DNA from 4 places in the Priestia sp. FSL P4-0332 genome. Region 4 is predicted to be linked to each of the others. Evidence: a T-box and tRNA genes for the amino acid it is inferred to sense, from the RefSeq annotation. Region 4 holds a T-box; the other regions hold tRNA genes.
The links. A T-box is a leader RNA that pairs with one kind of tRNA and senses whether it is charged. The one in region 4 lies ahead of thrS (threonine--tRNA ligase), so its partner is inferred to be a tRNA-Thr.
Positions count from the first base shown of each region.

Region 1 (3,631 bases), 4.2 Mb from region 4:
GTAACTTCGGGAGAAGGGGTGCTCTGGTAGGGTGTATAGCCCGAGAGAGCCGCAGTGAATAGGCCCAGGCGACTGTTTAGCAAAAACACAGGTCTCTGCGAAGCCGCAAGGCGAAGTATAGGGGCTGACGCCTGCCCGGTGCTGGAAGGTTAAGAGGAGGGGTTATCCTTTGGGAGAAGCTCTGAATCGAAGCCCCAGTAAACGGCGGCCGTAACTATAACGGTCCTAAGGTAGCGAAATTCCTTGTCGGGTAAGTTCCGACCCGCACGAAAGGCGTAACGATCTGGGCACTGTCTCAACGAGAGACTCGGTGAAATTATAGTACCTGTGAAGATGCAGGTTACCCGCGACAGGACGGAAAGACCCCGTGGAGCTTTACTGTAGCCTGATATTGAATTTTGGTACAGCTTGTACAGGATAGGTAGGAGCCTGAGAAGCCGGAGCGCTAGCTTCGGTGGAGGCGTCGGTGGGATACTACCCTGGCTGTATTGAAATTCTAACCCGCGGCCCTGATCGGGCCGGGAGACAGTGTCAGGTGGGCAGTTTGACTGGGGCGGTCGCCTCCTAAAATGTAACGGAGGCGCCCAAAGGTTCCCTCAGAATGGTTGGAAATCATTCGTAGAGTGTAAAGGCACAAGGGAGCTTGACTGCGAGACCTACAAGTCGAGCAGGGACGAAAGTCGGGCTTAGTGATCCGGTGGTTCCGCATGGAAGGGCCATCGCTCAACGGATAAAAGCTACCCCGGGGATAACAGGCTTATCTCCCCCAAGAGTCCACATCGACGGGGAGGTTTGGCACCTCGATGTCGGCTCATCGCATCCTGGGGCTGTAGTCGGTCCCAAGGGTTGGGCTGTTCGCCCATTAAAGCGGTACGCGAGCTGGGTTCAGAACGTCGTGAGACAGTTCGGTCCCTATCCGTCGTGGGCGTAGGAAATTTGAGAGGAGCTGTCCTTAGTACGAGAGGACCGGGATGGACACACCGCTGGTGTACCAGTTGTCTTGCCAAAGGCATCGCTGGGTAGCTATGTGTGGACGGGATAAGTGCTGAAAGCATCTAAGCATGAAGCCCCCCTCAAGATGAGATTTCCCATAGCGCAAGCTAGTAAGATCCCTGAAAGATGATCAGGTTGATAGGTCAGAGGTGGAAGCGTGGCGACATGTGTAGCTGACTGATACTAATCGATCGAGGACTTAACCAAACTTTAAAAGCGTAAGCTTTACTCAGCAAACTGTTACCTAGTTTTGAGAGAACAAAACTTTTCAAAAAAGTCTTGCTTTCTTTTGGAAATCATGTATAATATAATATGTCTGGTGGCGATAGCGAAGAGGTCACACCCGTTCCCATACCGAACACGGAAGTTAAGCTCTTTAGCGCCAATGGTAGTTGGGACTTTGTCCCTGTGAGAGTAGGACGTTGCCAGGCTGTTATTATTCCACAGTAGCTCAGTGGTAGAGCTATCGGCTGTTAACCGATCGGTCGTAGGTTCGAGTCCTACCTGTGGAGCCATTTGGAGAGCTGTCCGAGTGGCCGAAGGAGCACGATTGGAAATCGTGTAGGCGGTTAACGCTGTCTCAAGGGTTCAAATCCCTTGCTCTCCGCCATTTTTATTTAATTAGCACAGTGGCCCGTTGGTCAAGCGGTTAAGACACCGCCCTTTCACGGCGGTAACACGGGTTCGAATCCCGTACGGGTCACCATTTATTTTTATCTACATAATAGTGGAGGATTAGCTCAGCTGGGAGAGCACCTGCCTTACAAGCAGGGGGTCGGCGGTTCGATCCCGTCATCCTCCACCATATATTATCATCGCGGGGTGGAGCAGTTCGGTAGCTCGTCGGGCTCATAACCCGAAGGTCGCAGGTTCAAATCCTGTCCCCGCAACCAAGTGGTCCCGTGGTGTAGCGGTTAACATGCCTGCCTGTCACGCAGGAGATCGCGGGTTCGATTCCCGTCGGGACCGCCATTTTAAATTTAATAAGGCTCGGTAGCTCAGTTGGTAGAGCAAAGGACTGAAAATCCTTGTGTCGGCGGTTCGATTCCGTCCCGAGCCACCATTTTAAAAACATTTGTTTTTAAAATGCCGGTGTAGCTCAACTGGTAGAGCAACTGACTTGTAATCAGTAGGTTGGGGGTTCAAGTCCTCTTGCCGGCACCACAGTTATTGTGGAGGGGTAGCGAAGTGGCTAAACGCGGCGGACTGTAAATCCGCTCCTTCGGGTTCGGCAGTTCGAATCTGCCCCCCTCCACCATTTACAGGGGCATAGTTTAAAGGTAGAACTACGGTCTCCAAAACCGTCAGTGTGGGTTCGATTCCTACTGCCCCTGCCAATTATAAAAATAACATTGCATATATACGTGGCGATTGTGGCGAAGTGGTTAACGCACCGGATTGTGGTTCCGGCATTCGTGGGTTCGATTCCCATCAGTCGCCCCATTTATAAATGATATGCATATTTCAATATTGGGCTATCGCCAAGCGGTAAGGCAACGGATTTTGATTCCGTCATGCGTTGGTTCGAATCCAGCTAGCCCAGCCATATATGCGGAAGTAGTTCAGTGGTAGAACACCACCTTGCCAAGGTGGGGGTCGCGAGTTCGAACCTCGTCTTCCGCTCCAATTTTAATAAAGTTATTTAGTCTTGAGTAAATGGCGGCATAGCCAAGTGGTAAGGCAGAGGTCTGCAAAACCTTTATCACCGGTTCAAATCCGGTTGCCGCCTCCATTTATTTACAAGCTGCCGGGGTGGTGGAATTGGCAGACACACAGGACTTAAAATCCTGCGGTAGGTGACTACCGTGCCGGTTCAAGTCCGGCCCTCGGCACCATTTATAATTTTAACTTGCCTTTTTTATTTTGCCGATGTGGCGGAATTGGCAGACGCGCACGACTCAAAATCGTGTTCCTTCGGGAGTGTCGGTTCGACCCCGACCATCGGTACTTTAGCTTTATTTGACAGGATGATTCCTGTTTTTATTTTTACTTATCGGTCGACAAATTTTGATAATATTTGCGGGTGTAGTTTAGTGGTAAAACCTCAGCCTTCCAAGCTGATGTCGTGAGTTCGATTCTCATCACCCGCTCCATACATATTGTTATCACAACGCAGTGTCTCGCTTTCAAAGCTGAGATGTTGCGTTTTTTATTTTTAACGTAAATATAGCGTCTATCTTTTCAAGATAGACGCTATATTTACGTACATCAGTTAATGACTTGATAGGTTGCTTCGCCGCCGTGAATTTGAATGAACATGTCACTTAGGGATTTAGTTAGTTTATAAGCCTGTTCTTCTGAAAGTGAAGGCTTTAAATAAATGAACTGTACAGCTTGTGTTGTCTTTTCAGTTACGTACGCTCGGTTAGAATCGACATAAGGGCTTCCGAAAGCTCCTAGGGCATCTTTTGAAATGATTTTATTTTCTAAAGAAATATTACGTTCATTTAGAGCTTCATAAGACTCTTCTTTTTTACCGATAGTAAATTCGATGGGGCCTTCTAAATTAGAGGAATCATAAATTCCAATTGGGACTTCATATTGCAATGAAAAAAAGTTATTAATGTCCACAGCAGAATTGATAGAAGGCAAATACGTTTGTTTTCCTATTCTTCTAATTAAAGCTTCTATAGAAGGA
Region 1 covers NZ_JBBOUA010000001.1:410,504-414,134, forward strand. The annotation lists rRNA gene MKY06_RS02160 (23S ribosomal RNA) at 1-1,200, shown strand, start outside; rRNA gene rrf (5S ribosomal RNA) at 1,309-1,424, shown strand; tRNA gene MKY06_RS02170 (tRNA-Asn) at 1,434-1,508, shown strand; tRNA gene MKY06_RS02175 (tRNA-Ser) at 1,512-1,603, shown strand; tRNA gene MKY06_RS02180 (tRNA-Glu) at 1,625-1,699, shown strand; tRNA gene MKY06_RS02185 (tRNA-Val) at 1,723-1,798, shown strand; tRNA gene MKY06_RS02190 (tRNA-Met) at 1,810-1,886, shown strand; tRNA gene MKY06_RS02195 (tRNA-Asp) at 1,890-1,965, shown strand; tRNA gene MKY06_RS02200 (tRNA-Phe) at 1,981-2,056, shown strand; tRNA gene MKY06_RS02205 (tRNA-Thr) at 2,082-2,157, shown strand; tRNA gene MKY06_RS02210 (tRNA-Tyr) at 2,168-2,251, shown strand; tRNA gene MKY06_RS02215 (tRNA-Trp) at 2,257-2,330, shown strand; tRNA gene MKY06_RS02220 (tRNA-His) at 2,361-2,436, shown strand; tRNA gene MKY06_RS02225 (tRNA-Gln) at 2,465-2,539, shown strand; tRNA gene MKY06_RS02230 (tRNA-Gly) at 2,545-2,619, shown strand; tRNA gene MKY06_RS02235 (tRNA-Cys) at 2,652-2,725, shown strand; tRNA gene MKY06_RS02240 (tRNA-Leu) at 2,740-2,828, shown strand; tRNA gene MKY06_RS02245 (tRNA-Leu) at 2,859-2,940, shown strand; tRNA gene MKY06_RS02250 (tRNA-Gly) at 3,013-3,086, shown strand; gene MKY06_RS02255 (B3/B4 domain-containing protein) at 3,202-3,631, opposite strand, start outside.
Region 1: it encodes a tRNA-Thr, which carries the amino acid that the T-box ahead of thrS (threonine--tRNA ligase) is inferred to sense. The anticodon was not compared.

Region 2 (3,631 bases), 150 kb from region 4:
GCCAACAGGTTGATATTCCTGTACCACCTCCCCGCCGTTTGAGTAATGGGGGGACGCAGTAGGATAGGGTAAGCGCGCTGCTGGATATGCGCGTTCAAGCAGTTAGGCTGATGAGTAGGCAAATCCGCTCATCATAAAGGCTGAGCTGTGATGACGAGGGAATTATAGTACCGAAGTTCCTGATTCCACACTGCCAAGAAAAGCCTCTAGCGAGGCGGGAGGTGCCCGTACCGCAAACCGACACAGGTAGGCGAGGAGAGAATCCTAAGGTGATCGAGAGAACTCTCGTTAAGGAACTCGGCAAAATGACCCCGTAACTTCGGGAGAAGGGGTGCTCTGGTAGGGTGTATAGCCCGAGAGAGCCGCAGTGAATAGGCCCAGGCGACTGTTTAGCAAAAACACAGGTCTCTGCGAAGCCGCAAGGCGAAGTATAGGGGCTGACGCCTGCCCGGTGCTGGAAGGTTAAGAGGAGGGGTTATCCTTTGGGAGAAGCTCTGAATCGAAGCCCCAGTAAACGGCGGCCGTAACTATAACGGTCCTAAGGTAGCGAAATTCCTTGTCGGGTAAGTTCCGACCCGCACGAAAGGCGTAACGATCTGGGCACTGTCTCAACGAGAGACTCGGTGAAATTATAGTACCTGTGAAGATGCAGGTTACCCGCGACAGGACGGAAAGACCCCGTGGAGCTTTACTGTAGCCTGATATTGAATTTTGGTACAGCTTGTACAGGATAGGTAGGAGCCTGAGAAGCCGGAGCGCTAGCTTCGGTGGAGGCGTCGGTGGGATACTACCCTGGCTGTATTGAAATTCTAACCCGCGGCCCTGATCGGGCCGGGAGACAGTGTCAGGTGGGCAGTTTGACTGGGGCGGTCGCCTCCTAAAATGTAACGGAGGCGCCCAAAGGTTCCCTCAGAATGGTTGGAAATCATTCGTAGAGTGTAAAGGCACAAGGGAGCTTGACTGCGAGACCTACAAGTCGAGCAGGGACGAAAGTCGGGCTTAGTGATCCGGTGGTTCCGCATGGAAGGGCCATCGCTCAACGGATAAAAGCTACCCCGGGGATAACAGGCTTATCTCCCCCAAGAGTCCACATCGACGGGGAGGTTTGGCACCTCGATGTCGGCTCATCGCATCCTGGGGCTGTAGTCGGTCCCAAGGGTTGGGCTGTTCGCCCATTAAAGCGGTACGCGAGCTGGGTTCAGAACGTCGTGAGACAGTTCGGTCCCTATCCGTCGTGGGCGTAGGAAATTTGAGAGGAGCTGTCCTTAGTACGAGAGGACCGGGATGGACACACCGCTGGTGTACCAGTTGTCTTGCCAAAGGCATCGCTGGGTAGCTATGTGTGGACGGGATAAGTGCTGAAAGCATCTAAGCATGAAGCCCCCCTCAAGATGAGATTTCCCATAGCGCAAGCTAGTAAGATCCCTGAAAGATGATCAGGTTGATAGGTCAGAGGTGGAAGCGTGGCGACATGTGTAGCTGACTGATACTAATCGATCGAGGACTTAACCAAACTTTAAAAGCGTAAGCTTTACTCAGCAAGCTGTTATCTAGTTTTGAAAGAATAAATCTTTCGAAAAAAAGTATTGCTTTCTTTATAAAATAGTGTATAATATAATATGTCTGGTGGCGATAGCGAAGAGGTCACACCCGTTCCCATACCGAACACGGAAGTTAAGCTCTTTAGCGCCAATGGTAGTTGGGACTTTGTCCCTGTGAGAGTAGGACGTTGCCAGGCTTATATATCGGAGGATTAGCTCAGCTGGGAGAGCACCTGCCTTACAAGCAGGGGGTCGGCGGTTCGATCCCGTCATCCTCCACCATCGACTATTTAAGTCAGAGATTGCACGCCGGTGTAGCTCAATTGGTAGAGCAACTGACTTGTAATCAGTAGGTTGGGGGTTCAAGTCCTCTTGCCGGCACCATTTTTTTCGAGCCATTAGCTCAGTTGGTAGAGCATCTGACTTTTAATCAGAGGGTCGAAGGTTCGAGTCCTTCATGGCTCACCATTTATATTCACACGCGGGTGTGGCGGAATTGGCAGACGCGCTAGACTTAGGATCTAGTGTCTTACGACGTGGGGGTTCAAGTCCCTTCACCCGCATCTTTCATTAATTTCATATATGCGCGGAAGTAGTTCAGTGGTAGAACACCACCTTGCCAAGGTGGGGGTCGCGAGTTCGAACCTCGTCTTCCGCTCCACATATATAAGTCCTGCCGGGGTGGTGGAATTGGCAGACACACAGGACTTAAAATCCTGCGGTAGGTGACTACCGTGCCGGTTCAAGTCCGGCCCTCGGCACCATTTTAATAAGCGCCCGTAGCTCAATTGGATAGAGCGTTTGACTACGGATCAAAAGGTTAGGGGTTCGACTCCTCTCGGGCGCGCCATAAACGGGAAGTAGCTCAGCTTGGTAGAGCACTTGGTTTGGGACCAAGGGGTCGCAGGTTCGAATCCTGTCTTCCCGACCATTTAAGGGGCCTTAGCTCAGCTGGGAGAGCGCCTGCCTTGCACGCAGGAGGTCAGCGGTTCGATCCCGCTAGGCTCCACCAATTAAACTGAATAATTGTAACGAATAATATGGCGGTGTAGCTCAGCTGGCTAGAGCGTACGGTTCATACCCGTGAGGTCGTGGGTTCGACTCCCTCCGCCGCTACCATATAAGTTACATTTGTTATAAATATACGGAGGAATACCCAAGTCCGGCTGAAGGGATCGGTCTTGAAAACCGACAGGGGTGTTAAAGCCCGCGGGGGTTCGAATCCCTCTTCCTCCGCCATTTATTTATATCATATTCATATCATCGCGGGGTGGAGCAGTTCGGTAGCTCGTCGGGCTCATAACCCGAAGGTCGCAGGTTCAAATCCTGTCCCCGCAACCAAAGTGGTCCCGTGGTGTAGCGGTTAACATGCCTGCCTGTCACGCAGGAGATCGCGGGTTCGATTCCCGTCGGGACCGCCATTTTGTTTGGCTCGGTAGCTCAGTTGGTAGAGCAAAGGACTGAAAATCCTTGTGTCGGCGGTTCGATTCCGTCCCGAGCCACCATTTTAAGACGGCGATTGTGGCGAAGTGGTTAACGCACCGGATTGTGGTTCCGGCATTCGTGGGTTCGATTCCCATCAGTCGCCCCATCTTAAGTAACGCGGGTGTAGTTTAGTGGTAAAACCTCAGCCTTCCAAGCTGATGTCGTGAGTTCGATTCTCATCACCCGCTCCAAATGAAGGGCCTATAGCTCAGCTGGTTAGAGCGCACGCCTGATAAGCGTGAGGTCGGTGGTTCGAGTCCACTTAGGCCCACCATATTCCACAGTAGCTCAGTGGTAGAGCTATCGGCTGTTAACCGATCGGTCGTAGGTTCGAGTCCTACCTGTGGAGCCATATGGAGAAGTACTCAAGTGGCTGAAGAGGCGCCCCTGCTAAGGGTGTAGGTCGTGTAAGCGGCGCGAGGGTTCAAATCCCTCCTTCTCCGCCAGTCGTTTTAAATTTAAATATGGCCCGTTGGTCAAGCGGTTAAGACACCGCCCTTTCACGGCGGTAACACGGGTTCGAATCCCGTACGGGTCATCTCAAAAAGGTTTGCATACATGCAAACCTTTTTTATTTGCGCTTTTTTAAAGATTAAGTAAACAGA
Region 2 covers NZ_JBBOUA010000001.1:4,767,911-4,771,541, reverse strand. The annotation lists rRNA gene MKY06_RS25045 (23S ribosomal RNA) at 1-1,513, shown strand, start outside; rRNA gene rrf (5S ribosomal RNA) at 1,623-1,738, shown strand; tRNA gene MKY06_RS25035 (tRNA-Val) at 1,748-1,823, shown strand; tRNA gene MKY06_RS25030 (tRNA-Thr) at 1,850-1,925, shown strand; tRNA gene MKY06_RS25025 (tRNA-Lys) at 1,934-2,009, shown strand; tRNA gene MKY06_RS25020 (tRNA-Leu) at 2,023-2,104, shown strand; tRNA gene MKY06_RS25015 (tRNA-Gly) at 2,128-2,202, shown strand; tRNA gene MKY06_RS25010 (tRNA-Leu) at 2,217-2,305, shown strand; tRNA gene MKY06_RS25005 (tRNA-Arg) at 2,315-2,391, shown strand; tRNA gene MKY06_RS25000 (tRNA-Pro) at 2,396-2,472, shown strand; tRNA gene MKY06_RS24995 (tRNA-Ala) at 2,478-2,553, shown strand; tRNA gene MKY06_RS24990 (tRNA-Met) at 2,584-2,660, shown strand; tRNA gene MKY06_RS24985 (tRNA-Ser) at 2,688-2,780, shown strand; tRNA gene MKY06_RS24980 (tRNA-Met) at 2,806-2,882, shown strand; tRNA gene MKY06_RS24975 (tRNA-Asp) at 2,887-2,962, shown strand; tRNA gene MKY06_RS24970 (tRNA-Phe) at 2,971-3,046, shown strand; tRNA gene MKY06_RS24965 (tRNA-His) at 3,057-3,132, shown strand; tRNA gene MKY06_RS24960 (tRNA-Gly) at 3,144-3,217, shown strand; tRNA gene MKY06_RS24955 (tRNA-Ile) at 3,224-3,300, shown strand; tRNA gene MKY06_RS24950 (tRNA-Asn) at 3,304-3,378, shown strand; tRNA gene MKY06_RS24945 (tRNA-Ser) at 3,382-3,472, shown strand; tRNA gene MKY06_RS24940 (tRNA-Glu) at 3,493-3,564, shown strand.
Region 2: it encodes a tRNA-Thr, which carries the amino acid that the T-box ahead of thrS (threonine--tRNA ligase) is inferred to sense. The anticodon was not compared.

Region 3 (3,631 bases), 4.5 Mb from region 4:
GTCGGGTAAGTTCCGACCCGCACGAAAGGCGTAACGATCTGGGCACTGTCTCAACGAGAGACTCGGTGAAATTATAGTACCTGTGAAGATGCAGGTTACCCGCGACAGGACGGAAAGACCCCGTGGAGCTTTACTGTAGCCTGATATTGAATTTTGGTACAGCTTGTACAGGATAGGTAGGAGCCTGAGAAGCCGGAGCGCTAGCTTCGGTGGAGGCGTCGGTGGGATACTACCCTGGCTGTATTGAAATTCTAACCCGCGGCCCTGATCGGGCCGGGAGACAGTGTCAGGTGGGCAGTTTGACTGGGGCGGTCGCCTCCTAAAATGTAACGGAGGCGCCCAAAGGTTCCCTCAGAATGGTTGGAAATCATTCGTAGAGTGTAAAGGCACAAGGGAGCTTGACTGCGAGACCTACAAGTCGAGCAGGGACGAAAGTCGGGCTTAGTGATCCGGTGGTTCCGCATGGAAGGGCCATCGCTCAACGGATAAAAGCTACCCCGGGGATAACAGGCTTATCTCCCCCAAGAGTCCACATCGACGGGGAGGTTTGGCACCTCGATGTCGGCTCATCGCATCCTGGGGCTGTAGTCGGTCCCAAGGGTTGGGCTGTTCGCCCATTAAAGCGGTACGCGAGCTGGGTTCAGAACGTCGTGAGACAGTTCGGTCCCTATCCGTCGTGGGCGTAGGAAATTTGAGAGGAGCTGTCCTTAGTACGAGAGGACCGGGATGGACACACCGCTGGTGTACCAGTTGTCTTGCCAAAGGCATCGCTGGGTAGCTATGTGTGGACGGGATAAGTGCTGAAAGCATCTAAGCATGAAGCCCCCCTCAAGATGAGATTTCCCATAGCGCAAGCTAGTAAGATCCCTGAAAGATGATCAGGTTGATAGGTCAGAGGTGGAAGCGTGGCGACATGTGTAGCTGACTGATACTAATCGATCGAGGACTTAACCAAAACTTTAAAAGCGTAAGCTTTACTCAGCAAACTGTTACCTAGTTTTGAGAGAACAAAACTTTTTAAAAAAGTCTTGCTTTCTTTTGGAAATCATGTATAATATAATATGTCTGGTGGCGATAGCGAAGAGGTCACACCCGTTCCCATACCGAACACGGAAGTTAAGCTCTTTAGCGCCAATGGTAGTTGGGACTTTGTCCCTGTGAGAGTAGGACGTTGCCAGGCTTTTATTATTCCACAGTAGCTCAGTGGTAGAGCTATCGGCTGTTAACCGATCGGTCGTAGGTTCGAGTCCTACCTGTGGAGCCAACTGGCCCGTTGGTCAAGCGGTTAAGACACCGCCCTTTCACGGCGGTAACACGGGTTCGAATCCCGTACGGGTCACCATTTATTTTTATCTACATAATAGTGGAGGATTAGCTCAGCTGGGAGAGCACCTGCCTTACAAGCAGGGGGTCGGCGGTTCGATCCCGTCATCCTCCACCACCGTGCCGGTGTAGCTCAACTGGTAGAGCAACTGACTTGTAATCAGTAGGTTGGGGGTTCAAGTCCTCTTGCCGGCACCATTTATATTGGAGGGGTAGCGAAGTGGCTAAACGCGGCGGACTGTAAATCCGCTCCTTCGGGTTCGGCAGTTCGAATCTGCCCCCCTCCACCATTTTTATTGGGCTATCGCCAAGCGGTAAGGCAACGGATTTTGATTCCGTCATGCGTTGGTTCGAATCCAGCTAGCCCAGCCATAGAGAGCCATTAGCTCAGTTGGTAGAGCATCTGACTTTTAATCAGAGGGTCGAAGGTTCGAGTCCTTCATGGCTCATTTTAATAAGCGGAAGTAGTTCAGTGGTAGAACACCACCTTGCCAAGGTGGGGGTCGCGAGTTCGAACCTCGTCTTCCGCTCCATTTCTATATAAAAAAGATATTGGGGCCTTAGCTCAGCTGGGAGAGCGCCTGCCTTGCACGCAGGAGGTCAGCGGTTCGATCCCGCTAGGCTCCACCATACATATAAACATACAACCTTTAAGCAAATTGCTTAAAGGTTTTTTTATGTAGTTTCTACAAATTAGAATTGTATATATATTCAAAAAAGTGTCGAGTTGAGCCATCGCTCATTTAGCCGTTACAATAGGAGAGTAGCAACATTTGTGATGGGGGGACATATTATGAATAAGCTTTCAATTATTGGAGTACCAATGGATTTAGGTCAAACTCGCCGAGGGGTCGATATGGGGCCAAGTGCGATACGATATGCAGGTGTTATTGAACGCATCGAGAATATTGGATATAGTGTAGAAGATAAAGGGAATATTGAAATTGCCTTAGCTGAACGAGTACATAGTGATGAAAATACAAACTTAAAGAATTTAAAAGCTGTAGCAGATGCTAGCGAGAGGCTTGCTCAGACCGTAAGTGATGTTATTACAAATAAAAGGTTTCCTTTAGTACTGGGGGGAGATCACAGCATCGCTATCGGAACACTAGCAGGAGTAAGTCGTCATTATAAAAACTTGGGCGTGATTTGGTATGATGCACACGGAGATTTGAATACAGCAGATACGTCTCCTTCAGGAAATATTCACGGTATGCCATTGGCGGCAAGTATAGGTATAGGAGACGACGCATTGACTCGAATTGGTGGTTATACACCTAAAGTCAAGCCGGAAAATATTGTGATTATCGGAGCACGTTCTTTAGATGAAGGAGAAAAAGAGTTAATAAAGGAAAAAGGGATTAAAGTGTATACGATGCATGAGATAGATCGAATGGGTATGACAAAAGTAATGGAAGAAACAATTTTATATTTGCGTGATAAAACAGATGGCGTTCATCTATCACTCGATTTAGATGGATTGGATCCACATGATGCACCTGGAGTAGGAACGCCAGTTATCGGTGGAATAAGCTACAGAGAAAGTCATTTAGCTATGGAGATGTTAGCAGAATCTCAGCTAATCACTTCTGCTGAGTTTGTGGAAGTAAATCCTATTTTAGATGAACGGAATAAAACAGCTACCGTAGCTGTTGCATTAATGGGCTCACTTTTAGGAGAGAAATTAGTATAAAACATTAGTACCTACCAAAAGGTACATGAAATATATATGAAGATAAAAAAAAGAAGCTCTTAGTTCGGATTCGAGAGCTTCTTTATATAGAGAAAAACTTTTCATATTCATTTAATAAACCATCTAGCTCTGAACTTACTCTCACTACTGTTAGTGATGATAAAGGGTTTTCTGCTGCAAGAGTGACCATGTTATTTCTACATTCTTCAATTTGATTCAAAAGGTTCTCTTTTGTATGAGTCAAGCTTTCCACTCCTCTTCTTTTCATCTATACTAATTACATAACCTACGTACGATCTTTTTAAACGTATTTGACAAATTTTTGTTAAAATAATTAAGCATAAGTGAAACTTTATGATAAAGTACACGTATATATACTATCCCGCAATGGGCGGAGGTAACCGTTACATGGATTTATTATTAAAAAGAAAAATAAAAAAAGTAAAAAAAGGTGACCAGGATGCGTTTGCTGACATAGTAGAATATCACAAGGATAAACTTTTTCATCTATGTTATCGAATGTTAGGAAACCGGGAAGAAGCGCAAGACGCTGCCCAAGAAGCGTTTATTCGAGCCTATGTAAATATTCATAGCTATGACACGAGTAAAAAGTTT
Region 3 covers NZ_JBBOUA010000001.1:157,745-161,375, forward strand. The annotation lists rRNA gene MKY06_RS00895 (23S ribosomal RNA) at 1-955, shown strand, start outside; rRNA gene rrf (5S ribosomal RNA) at 1,065-1,180, shown strand; tRNA gene MKY06_RS00905 (tRNA-Asn) at 1,190-1,264, shown strand; tRNA gene MKY06_RS00910 (tRNA-Glu) at 1,268-1,342, shown strand; tRNA gene MKY06_RS00915 (tRNA-Val) at 1,366-1,441, shown strand; tRNA gene MKY06_RS00920 (tRNA-Thr) at 1,446-1,521, shown strand; tRNA gene MKY06_RS00925 (tRNA-Tyr) at 1,530-1,613, shown strand; tRNA gene MKY06_RS00930 (tRNA-Gln) at 1,621-1,695, shown strand; tRNA gene MKY06_RS00935 (tRNA-Lys) at 1,700-1,772, shown strand; tRNA gene MKY06_RS00940 (tRNA-Gly) at 1,782-1,856, shown strand; tRNA gene MKY06_RS00945 (tRNA-Ala) at 1,878-1,953, shown strand; gene rocF (arginase) at 2,117-3,016, shown strand; gene MKY06_RS00955 (aspartyl-phosphate phosphatase Spo0E family protein) at 3,099-3,260, opposite strand; gene sigW (RNA polymerase sigma factor SigW) at 3,425-3,631, shown strand, end outside.
Region 3: it encodes a tRNA-Thr, which carries the amino acid that the T-box ahead of thrS (threonine--tRNA ligase) is inferred to sense. The anticodon was not compared.

Region 4 (3,631 bases):
TGATGATCTCGGAGCAGAATCCGTAACGAGCTGGATGCGAGACGATGTGCTCGGAACCATTTTACAATTCCGTATGCTCGAAAATTTGCCGACATTTTTCAGCTCGAATTTAAATTTTAAAGAGCTTCAACATCATTTGACTTATACCCAAAGAGGCGAGCAGGAAGAGCTCAAAGCCGCTCGTGTCATGGAACGAATTAAGTCTCTAGCCATTCCTGTTGAAATGAATGGAGAGAATAAACGAAATAGATGAGCAGGTCGTTTTACATTTCTTGTAACGACTTGCTCATTTTTTTGCATGTTGCCCCATATACATTAATAAAGCGTGTCCAAAGGGGGGCTATGAGGAATGAAAATATTCTTTAAATATGTAGAAGACGCAGTCGTTGTATATGAGTCTTTATGCGCGAAGCGAAGCGCTTTATCGTATGGTTCACAGTGCTTGAAGCTGGTGAATAATCAGCTTTTAGTCATTGATGAGACATACAATAGAGAGGCCGTTTTACAAGACATGGTGATACCGGTATTAACCCACGTAATTTTAAAAAAGAAAGAAAAAAAGATGATGGTAAACATATTAAAAGAACAATTTTTCTATTCAGAAGAGGAAGAGCAAGATTTGCTGCTTCAAATTATGGGGGGGATTATGGAAGGAGAGAGAGGCGAAATTCCGCAAAAAACATTTTCTCTTCCAAGAGAATTACTTATCCGCCAGGCTCTTCAAGACTTCTTCATTCATAATGTAACATTCACCTTTGAGTCTTTTCTCCAATTCCGCTTAAAAGAATATCAAGAGCGGCTGCGCTATTATGCCGAGCTGGCGATTGATGAATATAAGCTTGAACAAGACTATCAAATTCTTATTCATCAGCTGCGTCAAGCAGCTAATGAAAGACAGTTATCTACAGGCGATGTGTATGTAATGCACTTGAATAAAAACAAGTTTGTGTTGTACGACCACAATAGTAGATATGTTCCTGAACGTGAATGTGCAGCTCTAGCAGAGGCCTTTTTATCTGAACAAGAATCATTATACATAGACTCAACTATTATCGCGCCTTTGCTAAGTTTATCTCCAGCTGCTATTCATCTGTATAGCGACCAGCATGATCATGATTTTGTTTATACCATTCAAAATATCTTCCAAGAAAAAGTTATGTTATACGAAAAAAATGAATTTCCGTTTGATCAAAAGCAAAATATAACGTGAAAGGTTGATTTCTATTTTGAAAATGAATATAATAAATGCATATTGAAAAACAGCTATATGTTACAAGTTATGATGAGGACATGAGTGTATATTTACGGTTTGTAGAGAGGGAGATCCAGGCTGAAAATCTCCTAACACGGAATATATTCTTACCACCTCTAAACTTCAGTAGTAAACGAGCAGAGCCTCTAGTAATTACTGACGGAATTTCCGTTATAAAACCTCGAGCCGCTTCGGGTTCTTTGGGTTATCCAAGATACGAAGAGGAAACAAGGGTGGTACCGCGTGTATACACAACTCGTCCCTTTTGATAAGGGACGAGTTTTTTGTTTTTACAAAAAGTTTATTCAGTTATGTTAAAGGAGTGGAAAGTTGTGTCAGAAGTAATCAAAATGACATTTCCTGATGGAGCTGTTAAAGAGTATTCAAAAGGATCATCAACAGAAGATATTGCGGCTTCTATTAGCCCGGGATTAAAGAAGAAAGCATTAGCAGGCAAAGTAAACGGCGAGCTGCTGGATTTACGTACGCCAATTGAACAAGATGGCAGTCTTGAAATCATTACGCAAGATGCTCCTGAAGCGCTTGAAATTATGCGTCACAGTACAGCGCATTTAATGGCTCAAGCAATCAAACGTTTGTACAAAGATACAAAAGTACAGCTAGGTGTAGGGCCGGTTATCGAAAACGGTTTTTACTATGACATCGATATGGAAGAATCAATTACTCCTGAAGATTTAGGTAAAATTGAAAAAGAAATGAAAAAAATCGTTAATTCAAATATTGAAATTGAACGAAAAGAAGTTTCTCGTGAAGAAGCCATTCAACTTTTTAAAGAAGTTGGCGATGAACTAAAGCTTGAATTGATCGATGCGATTCCAGCAGGTGAAAAGGTTACGATTTACCAACAAGGCGAATTCTTTGACCTTTGCCGAGGCGTGCACGTGCCGTCAACAGGCAAAATTAAAGAATTTAAACTATTAAGCGTGGCGGGTGCTTATTGGCGCGGAGACAGCGATAATCAAATGCTGCAGCGTATTTACGGTACAGCATTCTTTACAAAAGCAGATTTAGACGAGCATCTTCGTCTTCTTGAAGAAGCAAAAGAACGTGACCACCGTAAACTTGGTAAAGAGCTAAACTTATTTACAAATTCTCAAAAAGTAGGACAAGGTCTGCCTTTATGGCTTCCAAAAGGTGCGACGATCCGCCGTATTATCGAGCGTTATATCGTAGATAAAGAAGTAAGCCTTGGTTATCAGCACGTTTACACTCCAGTGCTCGGAAGTGTAGAACTTTACAAAACGTCTGGTCACTGGGAGCACTACCAAGATGACATGTTCCCTGCAATGGAAATGGATAACGAAGACCTGGTTCTTCGTCCGATGAACTGTCCTCATCACATGATGGTTTACAAACAAGGTATTCACAGCTATCGTGAGCTTCCAATCCGTATTGCTGAGCTTGGAACGATGCACCGCTACGAAATGTCAGGAGCATTATCAGGACTTCAGCGTGTTCGAGGCATGACACTAAATGATGCGCATATCTTTGTACGTCCCGACCAAATCAAAGAAGAATTTATTCGTGTAGTTCGCTTAGTTGAAGCGGTTTATAAAGATTTTGGATTTGAAAATTATTCATTCCGTCTATCTTACCGTGACCCTGCAGATACAGAAAAATACTTTGATGATGATGCAATGTGGGAAAAAGCACAAAGCATGTTAAAAGACGCGATGGATGAGCTTGACCTTGATTATTATGAAGCTGAAGGAGAAGCGGCATTCTACGGTCCAAAACTAGACGTTCAAGTTAAAACAGCTCTTGGTAAAGAAGAGACGCTATCTACGGTTCAATTGGATTTCTTACTTCCTGAACGATTTGATTTAACGTATGTAGGAGAAGACGGAAAACAACATCGACCGGTTGTTATTCACCGCGGCGTGGTGTCAACAATGGAACGTTTTGTAGCTTTCTTAATCGAAGAATACAAAGGAGCTTTCCCAACGTGGTTAGCACCTGTACAAGTTCAAGTGATTCCGGTATCACCTACCGTTCACCTTGAGTATGCAAAAGAAGTGCAAGAACAGCTTCAGCTGGCGGGTATTCGTGTGGAACTTGATTCTCGCGATGAGAAAATCGGCTATAAAATCCGTGAGGCTCAAATGCAAAAAATTCCTTATATGCTTGTTGTAGGGGATAAAGAAGTAGAGGATAAAGCAGTAAACGTACGTAAATACGGTGAGCAGAATTCAGAAACAGTGGACTTCCAAGCCTTTTTACAAAATGTAAAAGCAGAAGCATCTCGCTAATGAAAAAAGCAGAGAATTGAAATTCTCTGCTTTTTTATGCAACATTTATAAAAAATTGTTGCATAAATGTTTTTCCTTTGATACAATAATTTTTGTTGTGAAAAAAGAA
Region 4 covers NZ_JBBOUA010000001.1:4,614,753-4,618,383, reverse strand. The annotation lists gene dnaI (primosomal protein DnaI) at 1-253, shown strand, start outside; gene ytxC (sporulation protein YtxC) at 350-1,210, shown strand; T-box leader at 1,271-1,519, shown strand; gene thrS (threonine--tRNA ligase) at 1,564-3,522, shown strand.